Regions from separate parts of the Serratia sp. CoH_122_TC_1 genome, predicted to be linked through region 3. Evidence: predicted binding sites of a transcription regulator. Region 3 holds the regulator's gene; each other region holds the start of a gene.
The links. The regulator CRP, encoded in region 3, controls carbon source genes, mostly activating them, when cyclic AMP is high. The targets are predictions, from matches to a motif close to ATGTGANNNNNNTCACAT.

Region 1: the regulator CRP is predicted to act here: its motif matches at 5,090-5,107, upstream of idnO (gluconate 5-dehydrogenase).
Region 2: the regulator CRP is predicted to act here: its motif matches at 6,043-6,060, upstream of AC2FC2_RS06260 (iron-containing alcohol dehydrogenase).

What each region holds. Positions count from the first base shown of each region.
Region 1 covers NZ_JBXWLA010000011.1:139,418-146,400, forward strand. Annotated here, with positions in the region: gene AC2FC2_RS15720 (thiamine pyrophosphate-binding protein) at 1-279, shown strand, start outside; gene AC2FC2_RS15725 (cupin domain-containing protein) at 373-801, shown strand; gene AC2FC2_RS15730 (DMT family transporter) at 906-1,769, shown strand; gene AC2FC2_RS15735 (MFS transporter) at 1,954-3,198, shown strand; gene AC2FC2_RS15740 (DUF1097 domain-containing protein) at 3,425-3,919, shown strand; gene AC2FC2_RS15745 (substrate-binding domain-containing protein) at 3,921-4,904, opposite strand; gene idnO (gluconate 5-dehydrogenase) at 5,174-5,938, shown strand; gene idnD (L-idonate 5-dehydrogenase) at 5,963-6,983, shown strand, end outside.
Region 2 covers NZ_JBXWLA010000004.1:30,532-37,514, forward strand. Annotated here, with positions in the region: gene AC2FC2_RS06230 (MFS transporter) at 138-1,310, shown strand; gene AC2FC2_RS06235 (class II histone deacetylase) at 1,324-2,436, shown strand; gene AC2FC2_RS06240 (alpha/beta hydrolase) at 2,535-3,341, shown strand; gene AC2FC2_RS06245 (cupin domain-containing protein) at 3,383-3,748, opposite strand; gene AC2FC2_RS06250 (NAD(P)/FAD-dependent oxidoreductase) at 3,770-5,071, opposite strand; gene AC2FC2_RS06255 (helix-turn-helix transcriptional regulator) at 5,173-5,931, opposite strand; gene AC2FC2_RS06260 (iron-containing alcohol dehydrogenase) at 6,197-6,983, shown strand, end outside.
Region 3 covers NZ_JBXWLA010000013.1:18,744-25,726, reverse strand. Annotated here, with positions in the region: gene argD (bifunctional acetylornithine/succinyldiaminopimelate transaminase) at 116-1,333, shown strand; gene AC2FC2_RS17095 (YccS/YhfK family putative transporter) at 1,418-3,490, opposite strand; gene crp (cAMP-activated global transcriptional regulator CRP) at 3,545-4,177, opposite strand; gene AC2FC2_RS17085 (OsmC family protein) at 4,557-4,964, shown strand; gene AC2FC2_RS17080 (phosphoribulokinase) at 5,003-5,872, opposite strand; gene AC2FC2_RS17075 (YheU family protein) at 6,023-6,256, opposite strand; gene AC2FC2_RS17070 (hydrolase) at 6,253-6,983, opposite strand, start outside.

The DNA of each region.
Region 1 (6,983 bases), on a different contig from region 3:
TGTGCTCACGGTGCAATGCATATCGACACGTTGCAGAACCGGGGGGTATCGGCAGATTATACTGCGCTGCCTAATCATGACTGGAAAGCCTTCGCCAACAGTCTGGGCGTCTCTTCGGCCAAAGCGGCAACGTTGGAAGAGCTCGATGACGCGCTGGTTGCCGCGGCCGAACACGACGGCCCGTTCCTGATAGAAGTGTTGGTAGGAAATCATGTGGCGCCTAATCGATACTATGCCGAGAGCATCGTAGAATACGAGCAGCGTATCAAAGGCGTGTAAGAGCGTTGCCCTGTTAATCCGGGAGCCGTCATTATTATTGTCCTTTGCATCACGCCATTCTATTTTACTCACAGTAGTCATGGAGCGATAACAATGTATAAATTGACACTTCTGGCAGTATTAATGATGGCATTTCAAGGCCATGCACAGGCCGCTGACGATCATGGTGAAGGCATTACCAAAGAAACGCTTCTGAAAACAGAGAAGTCGTGGGAGGGGTCGCCCTATCAGCATTATCCTGCCGGCGCTCCGCAGATCACCATGTTGAAGGTCACCGTTGAGCCGAACAAGGTGCTGGCCTGGCATACTCACCCGTGCATCAGCGCAGTGTATATGACAGGGGGGAGCGTTTCGCTGACGGTAAAGAAAACCGGCGTGAAGCACACCTTTAAACAGGGTGACTCTTTTACCGACACGGTAGATATTGTTCATCAGGGGGTATCGGGTGATAAAGGTGCTGAAATGCTGGTGTTCTTTGCCTGCGCAGACAATAAACCGCTGACGGTAAAAGCCGCCGAATAATGCCGGTGTCGTCTTTCAAGTTGCCGCTTTACCTGGCTGCAGCTTGGAATCTACGGGTATAGATTATTTTTTGCAGCCTGTTTGGGCTGCATTCTGAGGAAATCATGGTTGCTTTATGGATGGTTGTCGCCAGCGGGTTCTTTGCGCTGATGGGGGCCAGCATCAAATTGGCTTCGGCCAAAGTTGGCTTTTTCGACATCATTTTTTACCGTTCCGTCATTAACGTCCTGATCGTTGCCGCGCTGATTCATATTAAAAACCTGGGTTTTCGTACCCAGCATCTGGGCCTGCATATGAAACGTGCGGCTATAGGTAATGCGGCGATGTACTGCGGTTTCTATTCATTGATCCATCTGCCGATCGCCACCGCCACTACGCTGGGTTACACCAACCCGATTTTTCAATCGGCGATTGCCTTTGTTACTTCCAAAGGTCAGTTAACCGGAAAACTGTTGTTCTCGGTACTGCTGGGATTCATCGGCATTTTGGTGTTATTGCGCCCTGACGCGCCGAACGGCGAGTATGCGGCGACCCTGATCGGCCTGTTTTCTGGCTTGCTCACGGCATTGGCCTATTTTAACGTCGGCAAATTGGTACGTAGCGGGGAACCCGAACTGCGAGTGGTATTTTACTTCTCGCTGGTGGGCACGCTGGTCGGTGGCGTAATGACGTCAGTGGTGGGGTTCACGGCGTTGGATAGCGCGATGATACTGTGTGTCTGTGCCATCGGCGTATTCGGCAGCCTGGGGCAAATTACCATGACTCGCGCCTATGGCAGCGGTAATGCGGTCATTGTTAGCATTCTTTCCTATAGCACCATCATCTTTTCCACCTTGCTCGGCTATGTGCTGTTCGGCGAAAAACTGTCTTACATTGCCGCCGGGGGCATGGCATTGATTATTCTTTCTGGTGCGCTGGCTATTTTGAAACGTGCTCCCGCGAAGGTCCAAAAAGCGGAGGCGGTGTAACCACTTTCTGCCCGTTTCTTTCATAAAGACCAGCGAGTATTGCCAGCGCGAATGCATTAATGAATCACTATGATGCATTCTTGGCTATTTTTACGGTTATACCCGAACGGTATGATAAACGCGTTTCCTGATGAGTTTGGTTTTCAGGGCTTAGTGTTTATCCAGATTGTTTCGGGAGAGAAAAATGTCTGAAGGGGTGGCTGTTGATAAATCAGCTCAAGCGAATTTGGGCGAGTCACATTTTGCCATCTTATTGTTTTTAGCCTTGGCATTAATGTCTGCATTGCTCAACAGCAGTGCGCCGACGCCGCTTTATCCGCTTTATCAACATGAGTTGGCATTAAGCTCGGTCAGCCTGACAGTCATTTATGGTGCCTATGCTGCGGGTGTGCTGATCTCATTGTTCGGCGTGGGCAATATGGCCGGCAAAGTGAAGGACCTGCGCAGCATGATTGTTCCTGCGCTGCTGGTGGTACTGGCGGGGGCCTTGTTATTCTCGATGGCCGATTCGTTCCTGATGATGTTTATGGCGCGTTTGCTGGCCGGTATTGGTACCGGCGCCCTGACCGGGGCCGCGAATATTGCGCTGGTGCGTTTTGGGCCGAAAGACGGCGGTAAAAATGCGGCACTGATTGCGACATTGTCTTTTACCACCGGTCTGGCATTAGGGCCGATTTTCAGCGGCGTTGCGTTGCAAACTGGGTTCCATACCACCTCATTGCCGTTCATTATCATTATGGCGGTGGCGGCAATCGCTGCGTTAGGTGTGATGCTCAAATGGCCCGCTATTGCTCCGGTTGTCCCCCTGAATGGAGCCGTAGAAACAGGGGCCGAAACGGAAAAGAGTTCTCTGGGAGATGGCTTGCGAGCGACAGGGGGCAAGTTCTTCCTGTGTGCCGGTGCGCTGTTTATCTGTTGGGCTGTGGCTGCCAGCATTCTGGCGATTGGCCCAAGCGTGTCGGAAAAGCTGTTGGGTATGCATAGCCGTGGTGTTTATGGGTATGTGATCGCGGTTTATCTGGTGATTGCCGGTATTAGCCAGATCCTGAGCCGCCGCGTTAATGCTCGTCACTCGCTGATGTTTGGCTGCCTGGCGCAAGCGCTGTCAGTCGTGGTGTTCGCCGAAGCCATACAGATTCATTCGTTGGGTCTGGCCAGTGCCGGTATGGTGATTGCGGGTTATGCCTACGGGGCTATCTTTGTCGGCAGTGCCACATTGGTGAATCTGATTTCACCGAAGGCAAGCCATGCAAGACTGATTTCGCTGTTTTACGTTATTGCTTATATCGCCAACTGGATCCCTATCCTGTTGGGGGTAGTGATCGACCATGCCAGCTTGCATCTGGCGGTCAACCTGTTATTCCTGGTCAGTGCCGTGGTGTGCTTAATGTTAAGCCTCATGGTGACCCGCGCGGGCTTCCCACGCTGAGATTTCAGCGCCCGATCTCATTTGGGCGTGAGTGAATCTGGTAAACGATTTCCCTGGTGTTGTTGTGTGTCATTTCCAGCGTGCTTGCCACGCTGGTTTTTTTTTGTGACAAATTCCTCAGTTCTGTAATTACCATGTTTCTCATTACATATTTTATGTGATTCCCATCATATATTTTTGCCGATTTTCGCGTAAACTGCGCGCTTCCTTTTCAGCGGGTCGGTTTATGAACGTTATTTTTGCCATTGCTTTGACTACCGGGATCCTCTCTGGCGTTTGGGGATGGGTTGCGGTGAGCCTGGGGTTAATCAGCTGGGCCGGTTTTCTCGGCTGCACAGCCTATTTCGCCTGCCCGCAGGGGGGATTAAAAGGGTTGTTAATCAGCACCTTGACCAGTTGCAGCGGCGTCTTTTGGGCTATGGCGATCATTCACGGCAGTGAGCTCGCTCCAGGCTGGAGTATGCTCGGTTATCTGCTGACCGGCGTGGTGGCTTTTTTGATGTGCATTCAGGCAAAGCAACAGTGGCTGGGGTTCGTGCCTGGTACCTTCATTGGCGCTTGCGCGACCTTTGCTGGTGGCGGTGACTGGCCGTTGGTGACCCTGTCTTTACTGGTTGGGCTGGTGTTCGGTTACGCGATGAAAAACAGCGGCTTGTGGTTGGCGGCACGCAATGAGAAAACCAAAGCGACCGCTGTTGTTACCGAGAATGTTAACCGCTGATTCAAATGGTACCGCCGAGGGAAATGCGGTAGTGCAGGTCCACGCGCTCAATGCAGGGTAGCCCTTTTATGCGTTTGAGCAAGATCTCCGTAGCGACTTTACCCATATCAAACCTTGGTGTGATCACGCTGGCGATGCCCGGTGTGGTGGCTTTGCCGATATCCAAACCGTGAAAACCTGATAGGGCGACGTCCTGTGGAACTTGTAACCCGAGCCGGAGACACGCCTGCAACACGCCAACGGCCAGATCGTCATTGGTGCATAAGATACCGTCCAAATCAGGATAGAGTTGACGGGCCATCGCCAGCATATCGGAACCCACACTGACAGACGACACCCGATGCGGTGTGATTTGACGCGGCGCTAACCCTTGGTTTTCCATCGCCTGGCAATAGCCTTGAAAGCGCTTGTTATCGCGGGCATCAGACATGGCACCAAAATAAACCACCTGACGTTTTCCGCTGGCAAGCAGCGCTTCTGTCATGTCATAACCGGCCTGATAGTTATCGAACCCCACGGCAATCCGCCCCTCCGGGGCTTCAAGATCCATCACCTGCGCTACCGGGATTTTTGCTGCCGCCAAGTATTTCTCTGCCCGTAATGTGTGCTCAGAATCTGTCAGAATCAGCCCCGCGATGGGGTAGGCCAGCAGTTGGACGATGTGCTCTTCCTCTCGTTGGCGGCTGTAATCATAGTTCACCACCAGGGTCTGATAACCGTGTTCCAGCGTAATGGATTCGATACCGGCTAACAGGTCGGCAAAAATCTGATTGTTGAACGAAGGGATCAGGACGCCTATACGCGGTTTTTGCGTTGAGCGCGCTTCATCGCTGTCGGTGAAATTAACCTCTTTCATCACTTGGGCAATTTTCGCGGCGGTTTCTGCAGCCACCTTTTCTGGCGTGCGCAGATAGCGGCTGACGGTCATTTTTGTCACACCGGCGAGCAGCGCAATATCCTGCAGCGTGACGCGTTGGTTCTTCATTCTGATGCCTTAGCTGGGGGGGCGGAAAGGGCCCGCATGATGTCATGTTAACAAATCGATCTGGCGATAACAATCCGCCTCATAAAGTATAAAAACTATATTTTTCAATAAACTATGTTGATATGTTTTCTCGACGGAATGCGTAGCTTCACGTTAAAGGTAACAGGTTTTAGTAACACTGTTTTAAGTGATCTAGATCGCATTTTTGCTGGCAGCGATCCGCTGAGATAGACGCCTGTTCTTTCTGAATGACATGGCCGGGGTGCGTTATGAACAACTTGTTTTCACTGGATAATAAAAAAATACTGATTACCGGCGCTTCTCGGGGCATTGGCTTTCTGCTGGCTCGTGGGCTGGCGCAGTATGGTGCCCATATTCTGGTCAATGCGACCACTCAGGAAAATGCGCAGCGTGCGGTTGAAGCGTTGCGACGCGAAGGTTTCCGCGCCGACGCCGCGGCCTTTGACGTGACCGACTCTCAGGCCATTCATGCTGCTATTGAGCAAATCGAGGCAGAGGGCGGTGGAATCGATGTGCTGATCAACAATGCGGGCATTCAGCGCCGTCATCCGTTTACCGAGTTCCCGGAAAAAGAGTGGGACGAGATTATTGCCGTCAATCAAAAAGCGGTCTTTATGGTCTCGCAAGCCGTGGCGCGCCATATGGTGCAGCGCCAAAGCGGAAAAATCATCAATATTGGCTCAATGCAGAGCGAACTGGGCCGTGACACCATTACACCCTATGCCGCGTCAAAGGGGGCGGTAAAAATGTTGACGCGCGGCATGTGTGTAGAGCTGGCGCGCTATAACATTCAGGTAAATGGCATTGCTCCGGGCTACTTCAAAACGGAAATGACCCAGGCGCTGGCGGACAATGCGGAGTTTACCGCGTGGCTGACCAAACGCACTCCGGCTGCCCGTTGGGGTGATCCGCAGGAGTTGATTGGTGCTGCCGTATTCTTGTCATCAAAGGCATCCGATTTTGTTAATGGCCACCTGCTGTTTGTCGATGGCGGCATGTCCGCTGCGGTATAACCGCCTGCTTAATGGAAAATAATGATGAAAATTCAAACCCAATCCTGCGTGGTTAAAGGCAAATATGACGTCGCAGTGGTGGAGCAGGAGGTGGAATACCAAGGGACGGGCACGCTGGTGAAAATCACGCGTGGTGGTATCTGTGGTTCAGACCTGCATTACTACCAAGAAGGCAAGGTTGGCAGCTTTCAAGTGCGCCAGCCGATGGTGCTTGGCCATGAGGTGATTGGTGAGGTGGTGGCCAGTGATACTGCGCGACTGGCTGTTGGCCAAAAGGTGGCGTTGAACCCCAGCAAACCCTGCGGGCTGTGCAAATATTGCCTGGCGAACCAGCAAAACCAGTGTACTCACATGCGTTTCTTCGGCAGCGCCATGTATTTTCCCCATGTGGATGGTGCCTTCACCCAATACAAAGTGGTTGATAGTGCGCAGTGCATTGCCTTTGACGCCGATCGCGATGAGAAGGTGATGGTGTTTGCTGAACCTTTGGCCGTCGCGATTCATGCTGCAAAACAGCCAGGGGAGGTAAACGGCAAAAGGGTGTTTGTTTCCGGTGTTGGGCCGATCGGGTGCTTACTGGTGGCTGCATTGAAGGCACTGGGCGCCAGCGAAATTGTTTGTGCCGATCTTAGCCCACGTTGCCTGGATATCGCCCGTGAGATGGGGGCGTCTATCTGCATGCATGCAAGCAATGACGATTTTAGCCGTTACCAACAGGAGAAAGGCTATTTTGACATCGCGTTTGAAGTTTCCGGCCATCCGTTATCCCTGTTGCGCTGTCTGGAGGTCACCCGTGCCAAGGGGACGGTCGTGCAAGTGGGTATGGGCGGCAGTTTCCCTGATTTTCCACTGATGCTGCTGATCGCCAAAGAGTTGAATTTACTGGGCTCATTCCGTTTTGTTGAAGAGTTTGATATCGCGGTTGCCTGGTTGTCCGACGGGACGATCAATCCGTTGCCGCTGCTCTCCGCTGAGTTTAACAATCAGCAACTGGAACAAGCTCTGGCATTCGCCGGCGATAAGCGCCTGGCCGCCAAGGTCCAGC
Region 2 (6,983 bases), on a different contig from region 3:
CGAGTCATAGCAAGGAGTTATAGCGTTGGTCATACAACGCGTTAATTATTCGCCATCCTTGGCGCAGTGCCCGCCTGCCTAAAATCCGGCATCGCGGCTATATCTGATTCAGACTTAAACCTGCGGGGATAATTATTATGTCCAGTGATTCCGTTTCTGTGCCCGCTGCCGGGGCGGCTCTCCCCTGCCCGCCACGGCTGTTGACTGCCATTATTATCTTTGCCGCCATTGCGCCGGGCATCCTGATGACAGCCCCAGCGGTAGCGGCGCAATTGGCCAGCCAATGGCACCTCACCCCGGCACAAATCGGGCATTTGTTTTCCACCGAACTGGGCGCAATGAGCCTGGCGACGCTGCCCGCCTGGTGGTGGATTGGGCGCGTTAACTGGCGCCAGATCGCGGCGCTGGCGGCAGCCGTATTTATTGCCGGGAACCTGGCCTCAGCGCTGGTCAGTGATTTTAGCCTGTTATTGGGGCTACGCTTTGTCGCTTCGTTGGCGGGCGGTACGCTGATGATCCTGTGTATCACCTGCGCCGCCGGCACCGCCAACCCCAGCCGAGTCTACGCCCTGTGGGTGCTGGGCCAACTGGTACTGGGAACCGTCGGGCTGCTGGTACTGCCGCCGCTGTTCGCCCATGTTGGCCTGATGGCGGTTTATCTGATCCTGGCAGCCATCATGCTGTGTTGCCTGCCACTGATCCGCGCCTTCCCCAGCGGGTTTCACCCGGCGCAAACCACAACCCAATCCGCAGCGATTCCCTGGATCCGTAAAGCCTTCGCCGTACTGTCCGTGCTGACCTTTTATATCAGCCTGAGCGCAGTCTGGACCTTTATCGGCAGCATCGCCGCCGCTGCCGGGCTTTCGCCGGTCAACAGCGGTCAGGTACTGGCCGCCGCCACGCTGTTTGGCATCGTCGGTGCCGGCGGTGCCGCGTTAATCAGTGCGCGCCGTAGCGGCAATGTACTGATTTGGCTGGGCTACGCGTTGTTGATCGCCGGTATTGGGCTGTTGTTCAGGGAACCCCTATTGCTGCGTTTTGCTGCGGCCGCCGTGCTGTTCAAGTTCACCTGGACCTTTGTACTGCCGTTTATTTTGGCCCGCGTTGCCGGCCTGGATAACAACGGCAAACTCATGAACAACATCAATCTGGTGATTGGCGGTGGTATGGCGATAGGCCCAACGCTGGCCGGTTATCTGATCGAATCTTTCGGCGGCTTCGACGCACTGTTGGTCGGCGCACTGGGCAGTGCGCTGCTGTCGCTGCTGTTGATTTTGTTGGCTTCACAGCGCGTTCGCCGCGCCGTTTAACAGGAGTAAAAAGGTGAAAAGAAAAACCGGTTTCTTGTTTGATGAACGCTGTTTCTGGCACAGCACCGGCCTGCACGCCACCACGCTACCGGTCGGCGGTTGGGTACAACCCCCCTCGGGGGCGGGCCATGCCGAATCGCCGGAAACCAAACGGCGCATGAAAAACCTGATGGACGTGTCAGGTCTGTCGCGCCAGCTCACCCTGCTGAGCGCGGAACTGGCGTCGGATGAAGACCTGCTGCGCATTCATCCGGCCCACTATTTACAACGCTTCAAACAGTTAAGCGACAACGGCGGCGGCATGCTGGGTGAGGAGGCGCCGCTCGGCCCCGGCAGTTACGAGATCGCCAAGTTGTCCGCCGGTCTAGCCTGCGCGGCAGTCGAGGCGGTGCTGCAGGGCGATCTGGACAACGCCTACGCACTGTCACGCCCACCGGGCCACCACTGTCTGCCGGATCAGTCGATGGGCTTTTGCTTTTTGGCCAATATCCCCATAGCCATAGAACGTGCCAAAGCGAAATACGGTCTGGGCAAGGTGGCGGTGCTCGACTGGGACGTTCATCACGGCAATGGTACCCAGCATATCTACTGGCAGCGGGATGACGTGTTAACGCTGTCGCTGCACCAGGATGGTTGCTTCCCTGCAGGATACTCCGGTGAGCAGGATCGCGGGGCCGGTGCGGGCGAAGGCTATAACATCAATATTCCGTTGCTGGCCGGGGCCGGTGACGACGGTTATCTGCATGCCATGCGCCAAATTGTCATTCCGGCACTGGAACAATTCCAACCAGAAATGATCATTGTCGCCTGCGGTTACGATGCTAATGCCCTCGATCCGCTGGCGCGTATGCAGCTGCACAGCGACAGTTTCCGTCACATGACGGCGTTGGTGCAGGACGCCGCCGATCGCCTGTGCGGTGGCAAATTGGTGATGGTACATGAAGGCGGTTATGCCGAATCCTACGTCCCCTTCTGCGGCCTGGCGGTGATGGAAGAGCTCAGCGGTATCCGTACCGAGGTACAGGATCCCCTGCTGGCCTTTATCCAACAACAGCAGCCGCGTGAAGCCTTCAACCAGTTCCAGCGCCAGGCTATCGATCGCCTGGCACAGCAATTCATTCGCTAATCGCCTCGGGGCGCAGCATCTTGCGCCCCTACCAATTCCTCGCTTTGCCGCTACGCTCAATAGGGTTTCCGTTTATCCCTACCGATGAGAAAAATAATATGTCTGAACAGAAAATTACCTTTATCAAAGGTGTCCAGGGCGATATCGCGGTACATGATTGGGGCCATGACCGGCCGCGCTTTCTGGCGCTGTTGGTACACGGTTACGGTGAGCATCTCGGTCGCTATCAGTACGTCGCGCGCACGCTGGAGGCGCAAGGTGCGCGAGTCTTTGGCCCCGACCACATTGGCCACGGTTTGTCGCAGGGTGAGCGCGTATTAATTGAAGATTATGACGCCGTCGTCGACGACGTTCACCACGTGGCGGCACATTTCCAGCAACGGCATCCGGGGGTACCCCTGGTGATTATTGGCCATTCCATGGGCGGCATGATCGCCACCCGCTACGTTCAGCGCTATGGTGATAACGTGCGTGCGCTGGTGCTTTCCGGCCCGTTGATTGGAGAAAGAACCCAGATTTCCGATCTGCTGAATTTACCGAAGATCCCGGACACGCCACTTGATACCGCGACGCTGTCGCGCGATCCGGCCGTCGGCATTGCCTACCAGGCCGACCCGCTGGTGTGGCACGGCCCATTCAAACGCCCGACGCTGCATGGCATGCAGCACATGCTGGCCAAAATCAACGCCGGGCCGGGCTTTGGTGCCTTGCCCACGTTATGGATACACGGTGATGATGACCGGCTGGTGCTCATGGCACAGTCGCAAACCGCCATCAACATGCTGAAGGGCAACGATTTTGAATCTATGGTGAACCCAGGTGGGCGTCATGAGAGCTTTAACGAAACCAACAAAGATCAGATCCTGAAGCGGATCGGCAGTTTTATTGAGCGGGTGCTGGGATAAGCGGTTTCCCCTCTCCTGCAGGAGAGGGGATTACAATAGGATCAGCCTTCGACAATGGCCAGATAGTGTTTTACAAAACGATCGGAGGTGATTTCCCAGCGAACCGGCGTGCCCTTCTCGACAAACCACGAGTCACCAGCCTGGTACTGCACAGATTTACCGGTGTTCTCATCAGTCAGCGTGGCCGTGCCTTCCCATACGGTGGCATGTTCGGCGAACGGGTATTCCATCACGAAGGTACCGCGCGTACAGCTAAAAATGCCGCAGTTCAGGTTATCGGTTGGCTCACCGAAAATAGTCGCGACGCCCACGTTCGGCTCCCCGGCGATCACTTTGGCACCCAGGTTGCTGACGCTGCCAATTTCCAGCAATTCAGGCAGCGGTTGCTTAAGCAGTAATGGTTTCATGTCTCTCTCCTCTCATAAGAATTAACGGCGGCCTTTCCAGTAGCCGGATGTCTGGTGCCAAACTTTGCCGGCAGTGGTCATCACCCGCCGCAGTTTGTCCTTGCCGAAGATATTGACGTGCGGAATCGAACTCATCAGATCGTAACGATCCGATCCTTCGCTCATGCCCTCCGCCAGCACCTTGCAGACGATATGACTCGGCGTGACGCCAAAGCCGGAGTAACCCTGTACGTAGAACACGTTATCGTGCTGTGGCAAGGTACCAATCTGCGGGAACAGGTTGGCGCTACAGCACAGCGGGCCGCCCCAGGCCAGGTCGATTTTGACGTCATGCAGATAGGGGAACACCTTCAACATCAGATTACGGTTCCAGGCTTTGAGATCTGCCGGAATGTATTCGATCAACCGGGTCGCACTGCCGAACAGCAGCCGGTTTTCATTGGTCACCCGGTAGTAGTCGATCACCGGGCGAATATCGCTGTAGGCGCCGCGGATCGGGCTGATCTGCCGGATCAACGCGTCAGGGAGCGGTTCGGTCGCCAATTGGAAAGCATAGGTATTGATGGTTTTGTTGTAGATGAACGGCTCCATGCCGTTGAGAAAACCGTTGCAGGCCCACAGCATCTTATTGGCGCGTACCGATCCCATGGCGGTGCGTACCTTAATGCGCGAACCGTACTCCACGCCCAGCACGCTGCTGTTCTCGAAAATTTTCACACCGTAGTCGCTCAGCGCTTTGGCCTCGCCCAGCAGCAGGTTAAGTGAATGCACATGCCCGCCGCCCATGTGTTTCAACGCGCAGGTATAAGCGTCCGATCCCACCACCTGCTTCACTTCCGCACCGGTATAAAGTTCGATCTCTTCGTCAGGCGATACCGCTTTAAATTCCTTCAGCCAGCTGCGCAGGGTTTTCTCCTGGCGCGCGTTGCTGCCGAGGTAGCCGTAGCCAAAGCAAAAATCGGCGTCGATTTGGTATTTTTTGATGCGTTCGCGAATAATCCCGGCACCGAGGTTGCTGATTTTAAAGATGGTTTCCAGCCCGGCAGGACCGACGTGGCGTTTGATCTTTTCCAGGTCATGGCCGATCCCCGCCATCACCTGCCCACCGTTGCGGCCGGTGCCACCGTAGCCCAGATGACGTCCTTCGAGAATGGCGATATTGGTGATGCCCCGCTCCGCCAGCTCCAGGGCAGTATTAATGCCGGAGAAGCCGCCACCGATGATGACGACGTCAACGTCCAGATCTTCTTCCAACGTCGGGAAGCGCAGATCGTACTTTTTGGTTGCCGCGTAGTAGGTTAAGGATTCGATATTATTATTCACTGCCGCACTCCCGATGACCTTGGCTCTATCATCGGATTATCGGCAAGCGACCCGGCGGCCACCATATCCCCTTAGGGACATTCGCAACAAATAATTAACACTCAGGCACTGCGTCGCAGCGGGGTGGCTAACAGCAAGCTGAACAGTTCAGCCTGTGAGCCGATATTCAGCTTGCTGTAGATGTTCTTGCGGTGATTTTTCACCGTGCCCACGCTGATGAACAACCGGTCAGCAATCTGCTGTGAGCCGCAACCCTCAAGGATCAGATCCACAATCTCGCGTTCGCGGGGCGTCAGCAGATAACGCGCCTGCACGGCCTTGTCCATTACCTTTTCCGGCGTAGCGGGGGCGGCAATCACTTCCCCATGCAGACGAGCGACGCTTTTCAATAGCGTCAGCGCATCGCGTAAATCCGCCAGTTGGGGGGAGCGTACCCCGACCGATTGACGCGCCGACCCGAAGAACACCCCCAGCCCGCGTTCCGCCGTCAGGGGCAACAGCACGCCAGCTTCGTCATGCCAGCCGGTCTTGCGGTAAAAATTACGGTAATAATCAGTATGGTAGAAACCGCAAGGCGCGAGCTGGCGCAGCGTTAGCACGTCGCCCCCAGCGCCGCCGTTCAGCGCCTGATAAAACGGATCCTGGAGGTAGGCGCCCTGTTGGTAAAGTTGGTTAACCGCGTCGCTATTTTCCTTCTCGGTTTTTATCAGGCAGCGCGGCGCCTGGCCGCGTTCAAAGGCGTAGACAATGGCATTATCAAAAGCGAAAAAGCCTTCCAGCCAGGCCAACAAGCCAGGATAAAAGCCTGGGGTCGCCACCGCGTCGATCACCGCTGATAATCGTTCGACCTGAATAGTCATCTCTGCCCGCCATCATTAATAAATTAACAATCACTGTGCTCCGGCTTCATCCTGGCCTGCTTGTTATAAAAAACACTCAATGGCGCCAAATGCAATCCCTGAATTGTTTACATGTTAAACAAATCACACCTTCGCGAGATTATTGCGCCCTGCCACAATCATGCTGGGTTAACATATTAATGGAATGTCATTCAGGCAGTGAAAAGCAGTGGTTCGGCCGCTGAGGCTGGCTTATGCTGTGGTTTTCGTGCGCCAAGGAGAGACTATGACAACCAGCCTGACGATCGCCAACCGCCATACCTGGTTCGGCCACGGCAGTATCAGCCAACTGATCCCGCTACTGAACGCAGAACCGCAGCCGACGCTACTGTTTAGCTGCCGCTCATTTCTCAAAGGCGCGGTGTATTCTTCGCTGGCGGACACGTTGACGCCGCTGCTTATTGGCACTGAAATCGTCAGCCACGAGGCGTCACCGCACGAGATTGACGCCTGGGTAGCGCGCTGGCGCGGCAAGGCTCAGCGGGTGGTGGCGATCGGCGGCGGTAGCGTGCTGGATGCCGCCAAGGCCTTTGCCGCCCTGGTTGAGCACCCACTGCCAACCCTGCGCTATATGGAAAAAGTCGGCGACACTAAAATCAGTGGGGCCACCTTGCCGCTGATTGCCATCCCGACCACGGCCGGTACCGGCAGCGAAGTCACCCAGAATGCGGTCATCACAGATACCCAGTTCAGTAAGGTGAAAGCCTCGCTGCGGCATAACAATTTTGTCCCTCATACCGCTATTCTGGACCCACAACTGCTGCAGGGTGCGCCGGATAAGGTCCTGGCTTACTGCGCCATCGATGCCTTCACCCATTTGTTCGAGGCCTACCTGTCCAAAACCGCCAATGCCATGACGCGAGAGATGTCATTGACCGGTATCCGCCACTTCCTGCAAGCCTGGCCCAGGCTCAACCGCAGCGATCAGGCACGTGAGGACATCATGCAGGCGTCCTACTTAGGTGGGCTGACGCTGAGTGCCGCGGGGCTGGGTGTGATCCACGGTATTGCAG
Region 3 (6,983 bases):
TCGCCGGGAAGGTGATTTGCGTTTGCCCTTCATTGGTTTTTTATGCATATTTTGTGATTATATTTTCACTTGTTCATCAAGATTACGCTGAAGAACCCCTAGGGTGGACCCAATAATGACCGAAAAATCCGCAGTAAGCCGCAGTACCTTTGATCAGGTTATCCTGCCTGTTTATGCACCTGCTCAGTTCGTGCCGGTACGCGGTAAAGGCAGCCGTGTATGGGATCAACAGGGGAAAGAGTACATCGATTTCTCCGGTGGCATCGCGGTGACGGCGTTGGGGCATTGCCACCCGGCGCTGGTGGCGGCGCTGAAAGAGCAGGGTGAAACCCTGTGGCATACCAGCAACGTCTTCACGAACGAACCGGCGCTGCGCTTGGCCACCAAATTGATCCAGGCCACGTTTGCCGATCGGGTGTTTTTCGCCAACTCCGGTGCGGAAGCCAATGAGGCGGCCTTCAAACTGGCACGCCATTACGCGATTACCCGGCATAGTCCATACAAAACCAAAATCATCGCGTTTTATAACGCGTTTCACGGCCGTACGCTCTTCACGGTCTCAGTGGGTGGGCAGGCCAAGTATTCTGACGGCTTTGGGCCGAAGCCTGCGGATATCGTGCACGTGCCGTTCAACGATCTGGCTGCGGTAAAAGCCGTGATGGATGACCACACCTGTGCGGTAGTGATGGAACCGATTCAGGGTGAAGGCGGTATTACCCCGGTAAATGCCGAATTCCTCAAAGGCGTACGTGAACTCTGCGACAAGCACCAGGCGCTACTGATATTCGATGAAGTACAAAGCGGTATGGGGCGCAGCGGCAAGCTGTTCGCTTACATGCATTATGGTGTGACGCCGGACATTCTTACCACAGCCAAAGCTCTCGGTGGTGGTTTCCCGGTCAGCGCCATGTTGACCACCGAAGACATTGCGTCGGTAATGCAGGTAGGCACTCATGGCACCACCTACGGTGGCAACCCGCTAGCCTGTGCCGTGGCAGAAGCCGCACTGGACGTGATCAATACGCCAGAGGTGCTGAGCGGCATTGAACTGCGCCATGGTTTGTACGTGCAGGCGTTAAAGAAGGTGGGCGAGCAGTACGGTATCTTCAGCGACATTCGTGGCATGGGCCTGCTGATTGGTGCTGAGCTGACACCGCAATATCAGGGTAAAGCGCGTGACTTCCTGACCGCTGCCGCTGCACGTGGGCTGATGATTCTTAACGCCGGGCCAAATGTGATCCGCTTTGCTCCTTCGCTGGTGGTGGAGACTCAGGATATTGACGAGGGTATGGCACTGTTTGAGTTGGCCGTGCAGGATGTGATTAACGCTTAATGCGTTGCATGGATGACGGGGCGCGCCCCTCCCACAAAACAACAGAGCACTATGTCATCAACCTAAGGGCGCCCTACGGCGCCCTTATTGATCGCGTAATTTACGCTTCAGCCAGATGCCGTGGTGCGGACGCTGGCGCCAGGCCAGTGACGAAATGGTGTGCATCACGCTCAGGTGCGACAGAATGCGCCGCAGGTGGCGTTCCATCTCGGTAATCGGCATCTCTGGGTGGAGATCCGGCGGCTGCATGATGGCGTTGCTGCTCGGCCCGTCGTATTCCAGGCGCTGCTGACAGCTTTGCAGCGCGATTTCACAGGTTTGCAGATACTCCTCCGCCAGCTTTGGCGTCAGCATATAGTGTTCACGCGCCAGAATGGTCATTGCATTAAGATGCTCAACAATAAACTGGCTGTGTGTCACCCACAGGCGCATATCCGCCAGATAGCTCGATTCAAACCCCGGCTCCTGCATTGCCTGATTAAGCGAGGTGAAAAGCGCATTGTGTGACTGATTGACCTGCATGCGGGCATAGGCCAGCGCACTGGGATCGGGCTCTTGCTCTTCCAACAGTAAACGCAATGCCTGTTGATCGTTCTCCAGCGCTTGGTGAGCGTTCTTACGCAGCAAACCGCTTTGCCACTGTGGCCATAACCAGATGGTGCTGCCAAACACCAGCACACAACCGATCAAGGTATCGATCAGGCGTGGAACCAGAAAATGGGTACCGTTTAGCGCCAGTAATTGCAAGGTGTAGACCGCCGTTACCGTAAAACCAATCACTGCCAACCCGTAGTTTTTACGCGAGACCAAGTAGGCCAGCAGGGTGATCACCAGCATTACGCTCAGCGTTTCAGCCTCAGGCAACTGCAGTTGCAGCAGGCCGGCGGCGAGTACGAGCCCAACCAGGGTGCCAAGCGCACGGTGCTGGATACGTACCCGGGTGGCGTTGTAGCCATTCTGGCTCACCAGCATGATGGTCAACAGTATCCAGTAAGGCTTCGGTAAGTTGAAAATCATCCCGAGGCTACTGCCGGCAGCGAGTGTGACACCCAGGCGTGCCGCATTGCGCAGGGCGTTGGATTTAAATGACAGGTAACTAACTAGCGCAGGCCAGAACGGCAAACGGTTTTGATTGGCCATCAGATCGCGTCGGTAAAGCGGGTGTTGGGTGCGTAACAGACGAGCAATACGGCTGAAATGGTAGTAACAGAACTGCCCAACGGGGTTATCCGGGTGCTGCGCTGCCACTTTCTCTAGCGCCGCCAGTTCATTGTCCATATTGAAACGCTGAGAATGCTGGTGATAGAGAATATCGTGTGCCACCGTGCGCAGCCGGCCGGCAATCACCTGTGCATTGCGGCGGATGATGGCTTCGGCCTGGCTTTGCTCCACCAGTTTTTGCACTTCTTCCGGCAGATGTAGACTGACGGTAATGTGTTCCTGCAGATCCAGTGCGACCTGAAAAGTACGCTGTAGGCGCTTTTGTTCGAGGTTACTGGCGTGCGGTAGAAAGTTAAGCTGCTGATACAGCAGGGTGATCAGATCCATCACTTTTTGCTGGCGTATCAACAGTGGCGGTAATGCGGTCTGTGGATCGGTATGCTGGGTCAGCAGCGAATATTTGGCCTCAAAGTAGTCCGCCAGTTCCAAATAGAGCTGATTGAGCGATTCGCGCATCGGTTGTTCTTTCCACAGCGTGAACCAAAACCAGGTAAACAGCCCGTACCAGGCGGTACCCACGACGTATAGCAGCGGTGCGTGCCAAAGCGGAACTGTACCGGCCATACTGAGGGAGAAAATGGCGGCAACCAGCGAGGCGGGCAACAGGCGGGCATGTAACGGACTTATTTCACCGCTGACGCCGAGAAGCAGTGCCAGGCCAAGCATCAACACCGGCAACGGCAAGTGCCAAAGCAATGCTTGCTGTAATAGCAGGCTGCTGAGTGCAAATAGAGAGCCACCGACGATCAGACGTTTGAAGAAGCGTTTGTGAGGGGTGTCTAGCCCGGCAATATTGCAGCAGGCAGGAACCAGGGAAAATAATAGGCCGTATTGCAGTTGGCCGCTCAACAGGCCGAGTAACACTGGCAGGCACAGCACCAGCGTTTGCCGCAGTGCATAGTTGACTTCCGGGTGGTAAATCAGTCTGCGCCACATGATGACTTGGGGCATAAAAAAACGGCGCGAATCATCGCGCCGTTTTTTCAGTGATTAACGCGTGCCGTAAACGACAATGGTTTTGCCGTGGGCGGAGATCAGGTTTTGATCTTCAAGCATTTTCAGAATACGGCCAACGGTTTCACGTGAACAACCGACGATTTGGCCAATTTCCTGACGAGTAATTTTAATCTGCATACCATCAGGATGGGTCATGGCATCAGGTTGTTTCGCCAGGTTCAGCAGTGTTTGCGCGATACGGCCTGTAACGTCCAGGAAGGCGAGGTTACCCACTTTCTCAGATGTTATCTGCAGACGGTTTGCCATCTGGGCTGACAGGCGCATCAGGATGTCCGGGTTGACCTGAATTAACTGGCGGAATTTCTTGTAGGAAATTTCAGCCACTTCACAGGCGGTCTTCGCCCTAACCCAGGCGCTACGCTCCTGACCTTCTTCAAATAATCCAAGCTCGCCGATGAAATCCCCCTGGTTAAGGTAGGATAAAATCATCTCTTTACCTTCTTCATCCTTAATCAGCACCGCGACGGAGCCTTTGACGATGTAGTAAAGCGTTTCGGCTTTTTCACCTTGGTGAATCAGCGTACTTTTGGATGGATATTTGTGGATATGGCAATGAGACAGGAACCATTCGAGAGTAGGGTCTGTTTGCGGTTTGCCGAGAACCATTCGCTGTTATCCTCTGTTGTTATCGCTGCCTTGTGTCACAGGGGTCAGAGTTCCCTGTAAAACCTGTTGTCGCCGTTGTTTTAATGGTGGCTATCAGCAGATTTTGAGGCGTGTCATAAATATACGCTGTCGCTCTAGCATATTAACTTGCCGGGAGAGCTGCAAGCTACATTCTGTTAACATACCGGTAAAGGAGCCTTTCCCTGGGAGTTTCCCTGAAATCAGTGTCCCGGAAAGATTTATTGCGGCTCTGTTTGTAGCACAGAGTGAGGCGGGTGTCTTGTGTTGTCTCGCTTCAGCATGATTAGCATCAGGTTCCGTTGCCAGTTTCTATGCGAAAGCGTACCCTGATTTTAAGAAATTAACCGGAGTGACCAGTATGCAGGCAAGAGTTAAGTGGGTGGAAGGGTTAACGTTTCTGGGTGAATCCGCGTCTGGCCATCAGGTGTTGATGGACGGCAATGCGGGCGACAAAGCGCCCAGCCCGATGGAAATGGTGCTGATGTCGGTAGGGGGCTGTAGTGCTATCGATGTGGTGTCGATCCTGCAAAAAGGGCGTAATGATGTGCGTGATTGCGAGGTCAAGCTGACTTCTGAACGACGTGAAGAAGCACCGCGGCTGTTCACCCATATCAACCTGCACTTTATCGTGAGCGGTAAAGATCTGAGCGACAAAATCGTTGAGCGGGCGGTGAACCTCTCGGCGGAGAAATACTGCTCGGTGTCATTGATGCTGAGTAAGGCCGCAAGCGTGACTCACAGCTTTGAAATCCGCGACGTGGCCTAATGGCGAAAAGGCGCGGCTGACTGCCGCGCTCTACCCACTTATTCGATTTTTTTGCCTTCCAGCAGACGCTGCACCAAGGGTGCCATGATCAGCTCCATCGCCAGCCCCATTTTGCCGCCCGGCACCACAAGCGTATTGATGTGTGAGATAAAGGATCCCTGCAGCATCGCCAGTAAATAAGGGAAGTCGATTTGATCCAGGCCGCGGAAGTGAATCACCACAAAGCTCTCGTCCAGCGAAGGGATCGCCTTGGCGGCAAACGGATTCGACGTGTCGACCGTGGGTACCCGCTGGAAGTTGATATGGGTGCGTGAGAACTGCGGCGTAATGTAGTTGATGTAATCCTCCATCGAACGTACCACCGAGTCCATCACCGCTTCACGGGAGTGGCCGCGTTCACCGGTATCGCGGATCAGCTTCTGAATCCATTCCAGATTCACGATAGGCACCACGCCAACCAGCAGGTCGACATGTTTGGCCACGTCGTTGTGTTCGGTCACTACGCCGCCGTGTAGCCCTTCATAGAACAGCACGTCAGTCGGTGCCGGTAAAGGCTCCCAAGGTGTAAAGGTACCGGGAACCTGGTTATAAGGCACCGCTTCATCGTAGGTATGCAGATACTTGCGTGAACGGCCGGTACCGTTCTTGCCGTAGTCGAGAAAGCTTTGTTGCAGCAGGCCGAAGTCGTTGGCTTCGGGGCCGAAATAACTGATATGACGGCCGAGATCGCGTGCTTTACGGATAGCTGCATCCATTTCCGGTCGGGTATAGCGGTGGAAACTGTCGCCTTCCAGCTCTGCGGCGCGGATATTCAGCTGCTGAAAGATTTTACGGAACGCCACGCTGGTCGTGGTAGTGCCGGCTCCGCTAGAACCGGTCACTGCGATAACGGGATGTTTGGCGGACATAGTGGTGCTCACTCCGTGTTAAATGCGCAGGCGTCAGTTATGGTTATTGGTCTGTTTGACGCCCTTTCGCCAAGGGCAAAATTCCGCGCGTTGGTTTGCAATAGCCCATTGTTACCTGATTTTTTCCGTCAGTCATAGAACCGAGCAAGACTAAATTTCTTCTTGCCCGGCACGGAACTGCCCTCGCGGCATGATGTTGATGGTTTCATGCAGTTCTGACCACACCAGCAATACTTCGCCATTTTTCAGCTGACGGCGCACATCTTCCACTTTTTGCTCCAGCGAGCGCTCGTGCTCACCGTAGTCCGTCCCTTCTCGCAGCACAAAGGACTCGATCAGGCTATTAAGGGTCTCAGTTTCCAGTTCTTTCCAGGGGATAATCACGAGGTTGTTTCCAGATAAGGGGCAAGCCAGGATGGAATACGGTATTCCAGCCACATATGGGGTTTGTTCAACGTGCCGCCGACAAAGCCGACGTGGCCGCCAAACTCGGTCAACTGGTATTCGATATTGTGTGGCAGTGTGGCCACGTCGGGGATCACCTCGGCGGTCATAAAGGGATCGTCTTTGGCATGGATGATCAGCAGCGGTGTTTGGATCGCCGGCAGCAGCGGTAAGGCACTGCAACGACGGTAATAGTCAGTGGCGTCGTTGAAACCATGGATGCGTGACGTAATGGCATCGTCAAAGTCACGGATGCGGCGCAACGCATTAAGCTGCGTCAGCTTAAGCGGCAGGGTGTCTGGGTAGTGCAATAATTTACGGGTGGCATTCTGTTTCAATTGCCCGAGCAAGTATCGCTGGTAAACCCGTGAGAAGCCTTGGTCCATTCGCCATGAACAAGGTTCCAACATCAGCGGCGCAGATACCACGACGGCAGCGTGCAGCAAACTCTTGTTTCCTTGCTGGGACAGATAGCAGGCCAACATGTTGCCGCCGAGCGAGACGCCCACCGCGGCGGTTGGTACTTCTCCGTAGGTGGTTCGTAGCCACTGCAGGAAGAAGCGTGCATCCTCCGTTTCGCCGGAATGATAAATACGTGATTTACGGTTGGGGACGCCGCTACAGCCGCGAAAATGCATCACCACGCCGAGCCACCCTTTTTCGCGCC